DNA from 2 places in the Pseudoalteromonas sp. OF7H-1 genome. Region 1 is predicted to be linked to the other one. Evidence: predicted binding sites of a transcription regulator. Region 1 holds the regulator's gene; the other holds the start of a gene.
The links. Region 1 encodes FliA, which starts transcription of late flagellar genes. Its sites were predicted from a motif close to CTAAAGNTNNNNNNNNNNNNGCCGATA; they were not measured.
Positions count from the first base shown of each region.

Region 2: a site for FliA is predicted at 1,618-1,644, ahead of MHN30_RS22765 (HAMP domain-containing methyl-accepting chemotaxis protein). Genes of this name have one in related genera too.

Region 1 is NZ_JAKRFX010000002.1:279,862-282,917, reverse strand. It holds gene MHN30_RS03385 (protein phosphatase CheZ) at 1-637, opposite strand, end outside; gene cheY (chemotaxis response regulator CheY) at 657-1,040, opposite strand; gene MHN30_RS03375 (RNA polymerase sigma factor FliA) at 1,083-1,817, opposite strand; gene MHN30_RS03370 (MinD/ParA family protein) at 1,820-2,680, opposite strand; gene flhF (flagellar biosynthesis protein FlhF) at 2,673-3,056, opposite strand, start outside.
Region 2 is NZ_JAKRFX010000027.1:31,665-34,720, forward strand. It holds gene MHN30_RS22765 (HAMP domain-containing methyl-accepting chemotaxis protein) at 1-1,586, opposite strand, end outside; gene MHN30_RS22770 (phosphate ABC transporter substrate-binding protein) at 1,796-2,764, opposite strand; gene phoR (phosphate regulon sensor histidine kinase PhoR) at 2,842-3,056, opposite strand, start outside.

The DNA of each region.
Region 1 (3,056 bases):
CATTCGCTTTCACAGCAGTTGAAGGCGCTTCATCTGAAGTACCAAAAACAGTCAGGAGGTGAATGAGACTATCTTCTACTTCTCTCACAAGCTCAATGACGCGCCGAATAACCTGCCCAGTCAAATCCTGATAGTCCTGAGCCATCAGCACATTCGTCATTAAACCTTGTAATTCGTCTGTACGTGTCTTTGAAGTCTGCATAAAGCTGTCGAGATCATGACACAGAGATTTAAACTCACCGAGTTGAATGTCTCTGCTCATCAATCGATCCCAAGTGGGCTTTATTTGCGCTAACTCATCCGCTAGGTTCTGCGCAAGAGGTAAGCTTTCTTCGACCGCGTCCATCGTTTTGTTAGCAGCGCTTTCTGTCATTTCCATAACATAATTAAGACGCTGCTTGGCGTCAGGAATAGCCTCTGTCGTGAGATCTGCGAGGCGAGTATCCAGCTCAAAGTTCTTCAAGGACTCGTGTAATTGGCGAGTCAGCTTTCCGACTTCTGCAAATAACTCCGATTGCTCTTTGTTAGCAGCTTCTAAAATCAGCTGGTCAGCTTTTTCTTGTTCACCTTGCTCTAGAAGCTCAACAAGTTGCTTAGCTTGTTCAAGTGTAATTTGAGGCGCAGCATTTACAGACATAGGCCATATCCCCTTGCTGTTAGCCTAGTCGCTCAAATACTTTTTCAAGCTTAGTTTTGAGCGTACCTGCAGTAAACGGTTTAACAATATATCCGTTCACCCCAGCTTGCGCTGCTGCAACAATTTGTTCTTTTTTTGCTTCTGCGGTAACCATCAACACTGGAATGTGCTTAAGCTTTTCATCTGCGCGTATTGCACGAAGCAAATCAATACCTTGCATGCCCGGCATATTCCAATCAGTTACTACAAAGTCAAACTCCTGATTTTGTAGCATCGGAAGTGCTGTACTACCATCATCAGCTTCTTGAACATTGGTAAAGCCTAAATCTCTTAATAGGTTTTTGATTATTCTTCTCATAGTAGAGAAATCATCAACCACGAGAATCTTCATGTTCTTATCCAAAACTTCCTCCAGTGAGGTTCGAACCCAACTATTTTATGTACTCTAATTTATCCAGTCATTGATTTTAGCTTTAAGCTTTATCATTGCCTGACCGTGAATTTGGCTTACTCGAGATTCACTGACATCAAGGATGGCACCAATCTCTTTTAAATTCATTTCGTCGTTATAGTAAAGTGATAAAACCAGAGCATCCCTTTCGGGTAACGCTTTGATAGCATTTACTAAAGACTCGTTAAAACGTTCATTTTTAACGTTATTAAACGGTTTGTCTAGCGCAAAATCGCTGTTTGCTGGGGTTATCACGTCTTCATCAACCCCAAGATCCTCAATACCGATGACTTTACTTGCATTTACATCATGTAAAATATGATGGTACTCATCTAGAGATATATCAAGTTTTTCAGCGATTTCAGTGTCTTTTGGTTCTCGACCAAGGAGAGATTCTAACTCGGAGATAGCCTCTGCAACCATTCTGCTATTTTTGTGAACAGAACGAGGCGCCCAATCACCACGACGGATTTCATCCAGCATTGCGCCTCGAATACGGATCCCGGCAAAGGTCTCGAAACTAGCGCCTTTAGTTGCATCGAAATTTTTAGATGCTTCAATCAATCCAATCATACCTGACTGGATCAGATCGTCGAGTTGCACACTTGCCGGAAGTCGAGCAATCAGGTGACATGCCACTTTTTTGACAAGTGGAGCATGCCGTTCAACCACCTTATGAATGTGGTCTGAAGTTTGATATCCCGCAGCTCTATTGACCGGAGAAGCCATAATCACCCGTTTACAAGTTGTTCAATGAAAAATTCTAGATGACCAGAAGGTTGATGCGGAATTGGCCATTTAACTGCCTTAGCAGCTAGTCCCTTAATCGCAATCGCCGCAGGGGAACTCGGAAATAAATCCACGATAGCTCTTTGTCTGCGAGAAGATTTACGCATGTTTTCGTCAAACGGTACGGTGGCCACTAATTCCAGTGCTACATCAAGAAAACGGTCTGTAACTTTTGAAAGTTTAGCAAATAATTCTTGCCCTTCACGCATACTGCGGACCATGTTGGCAACAATTTTAAAACGATAGACACCATGCTCTCTGCTCAAAACTTTGATCAACGCGTAAGCATCTGTAATGGAAGTCGGTTCATCACACACCACAACCATCACATCTTGTGCAGCTCGAGAGAAGCTCAGAACCATATCTGAGATACCAGCTGCGGTATCAACAATTAAGACATCAAATTGCGTGTTAAGCTCGCTAAATGCACGAATAAGTCCTGCATGCTCTGCGGGAGTCAGCTCTACCATACTTTGAGAGCCTGAGGTCGCCGGTACAATTTTAATTCCAGCGGGACCTTCTACGAGAATCTCATCTAGTTCACATTCACCCGACAACACGTGCGACAGATTTTTTTCTACCCTTAGACCTAACATCACATCACAGTTTGCCAAGCCCAAGTCCGCATCTAAAACGAGAACTCGCTGTCCTTGTTGGCCCATAGCGATGGCAGTATTGAGCGAGACGTTGGTTTTACCCACCCCACCTTTTCCACCGGTCACGGCTATTACTTTTACACCCTGGTTGCTATTTTGACTCATTCTACGCAGGCCACTTGCTTGATCTAAAACTGTGTTAATCATACATTCCTACTGACTCTGACGCTACAGGTACACGTCGAGAGTGCTGTGCTTTTATTCTTTTTAAATACAATTGCTCAGCCTTTTTTACTAGCTTTTGAGCATTTGCTACGCGAATGTCTTCTGGCACTCGCTGACCGTTGGTAAGATACCCTATTGGCAAGCGATTTTGAATCGCTATGCTAATTATCTCACCTAAACTTAGACTTTCATCAAGTTTTGTGAAAATACAGCCACTTAAATTTACTTTTTTGAAGTGTCTTACTGTTTCTTGTAACACATTCATCTGTGCTGTCGCACTTAATACTAAATAGCTGCGAATATCTACTCTCGCGCTACGCATAAGTGTATTTAACTGTTCAGTTAAGCGCAAATCTCT
Region 2 (3,056 bases), on a different contig from region 1:
TCGGACAGTACATGGAGATTTTCAGCAACGTCTTGCACTTCATTCAACGCTTGCATTGTGTCTTGGAAAGACTGGTGCATAGATGTCACATTATTTACTACCATAGCTGCTACCGAGGTCTGCTCTTCCGTTGCCGCAGCAATTTGACCATTCATGCTATTAATTGACAAGATTTGTGCTGCTATCTGCTCAATCGACTGCCCGGTTTGTGCTGCAGCTTCAGCGTTATTAATTGCCATACTGCTTGCACTTGTCATTGCTTTCACCGCTTGATTTGCCGCTTCTGTTAACACATTTAAAAGTTCTCTTATCTCATTGGTCGACTTTGCTGTTCTTGAGGCTAATTCGCGGACTTCATCGGCAACCACCGCAAAACCTCGACCTTGCTCACCAGCACGAGCCGCCTCAATCGCAGCATTCAAGGCTAGTAAATTGGTTTGCTCTGCAATTGATGTGATCACATTTAATATTTGCGTCACGTTCTGCGTATCATCAGCTAGCTTATTGATCGTCTCTGCTGCATGATTAATTTCTTCACTTAACGCTTGTGATTCGTTAACTGACACCTGAATTTGGCGCTTACTCTGCTCAACTTCTTGTTCGGCCAGCTGGGCAGCATCAGACGCCTGTGACGCCGAGTGAGAGATATCACCCACACTTAACCGCATTTCTTCCATAGATTGACGTACCACTTCCGCGTCATGCGTTTGTTGATTCGTTGCCCCTTCTGCTTTTTCCATCCCCTGAACTAGACGACTTGAGTCTTTCATCAAAGGCTCGACGACACTCATCACCTCGACAACCGCCCCTTTTAGTAACGCAACAAACTCATTGAAGTTTATAGATACTTGGCCAATTTCATCGTGAGAGCGTACATTGAGCGTAGTAGACAAAGAACCCTGCCCCTGCGCTAATAGTTTCAGATTTTGCGCCGCATCCTTAGCAGAGTTGCCAATACCTCTTGCAATCACAACCGCTAAGAAAACCAGCACAAGTAAAGAAATAACGGCCACAATCAACATTATCGTGAGCGCGTTTGCTGAGCGCTCTTCGGTATTTTGAAGTAATTCAACAAAACGATCATTCGCGTTCGTTTTAGCCTTGGTAAAATCTGCAACTAGGCCTTCGTAGATTTCAGTTTTCTTTTTGGCATCTTCTTGGATACGGGAAAAATCGGCTGTACCATCTATCATTCCCCCAGCAATTTGTTGCGCAATTTTGCCGTATTGTGCAAGTTCGTCGCTATTATCTGAAGGCATAAAGCCGCTTTGTACCGACTCAATTTTTTGCAGGTTAGCTTGGATTTGCTGTTGATATTCTTTTGCTTTATCTAGTAATTCAGCATCCCCGAAGGTTACAGCTTGAGTGAATAGCTCATCTAAATTCTGCAGCTTATTTGCGTTTTCTGTAGCGAGGTTAAGAATTTTGTATGTCTGCTCCTCTAATTCATTTAATGCCCTTTGATTAGAGCTAATAGCGTTGTAATTAACAAACACGATAACCACAAAAGCGACAACCGCAACGAGCGTAATTGCGTGGATCTTTTTGGTGATACTAAGATCAGCAAAAGCAGTACCTAGACTCATATATACACCTTTTGAAGTAAGACGAGTTCATTATCGACTGATTTATTATAAATTTTAACTAAATATAGAATATTTCCAGCTTTTTTGCCGCTTGAGGATGAAGATTTAAACAAATTATTCAATCTGGGAACATGGAAGTGTGAAAATAAAAAATGCCGCTCAATGAGCGGCATCAATAACAACAAGTAATTAGCGGGTTGAGTAATTGATTAAAGTAAACCTAACTTTTTCAATTCACGTGTCGCCATTTCGCTAGAAAGAGGAACATAACCGTCTTTCTCAACAATTTTTTGACCTTCTTTAGACAATACCATCTTCAAGAATTCAGCTTCGATAGGTGCTAATTCTTTATTAGGGTGCTTGTTCACATATAGGTATAGGAAGCGAGCCAGTGGGTATTTACCCTGTGCCACATTTTCTAATGTTGCATCAACGTAGTTCGTGCCTTTTTTCGCTAGTGGTACGGTACGTACGCCTGACGTTTTATAACCGATACCAGAATAGCCAATCGCATTCACTGAAGACGAGATAGACTGTACTACAGACGCAGAACCTGGCTGCTCGTTAACATTATTGCGGAAGTCACCTTTACACAGTGCTTTTTTCTTGAAGTAACCATAAGTACCAGATACTGAGTTACGACCATAAAGCTGAATATCTTTTGCTGCCCAATCACCCGTTAGACCAACATCACTCCAGCGATTTGCCTGTGCTGCCGAACCACACTTGCGCGTTGAAGAGAAGATTGAATCAACCTGTTCAATTGTTAAGCCTTCAATTGGGTTATCTTTGTGTACAAATACCGCTAGCGCATCAATTGCTACGCGGATTTCTGTTGGCTTATAACCATAACGCTTTTCAAAAGCTTCGATTTCTTTTGACTTCATCTTACGGCTCATAGGGCCGAAGTTTGCCGTTGCTTCCGTTAGTGCTGGTGGCGCAGTAGAAGAACCAGCAGCTTGGATTTGGATATTTACGTTAGGGTAAATTCTTTTATATTCTTCTGCCCAAAACGTCATCATGTTGGCAAGCGTATCAGAACCTACAGAAGAGAAGTTTCCTGAGATACCGCTGGTTTTATTATACTCTGGTAACTTTTCGTCTAAAGCAGATACTTGAGTAGAAACTAATGTAGTAATAGCCACACCCATTGCGGCAACTAAGCTTTTAAATTTCATTGGGGTCACTCCAGTTGTTGGTCCCAGTTATTTTACGCAGCTCATTGTGCAGCGATAAAATGACAATAAAATTACCCTTAAATTACACTTTTATGACTTTCATCATTTGTCATAAAAATTCGCTTTTGTTTGGGGAAAGCAAACCAAAAGCGAGAGCCTTCACCCACTTTGCTTTCAATATGTAAAGCTGAGTCATGGCGAGACAACACATGTTTAGTAATTGCTAAACCAAGGCCCGAGCCGCCTGTTTTTCGGCTTCGTGCTTTATCCACACGGTAAAAACGTTCAGTTA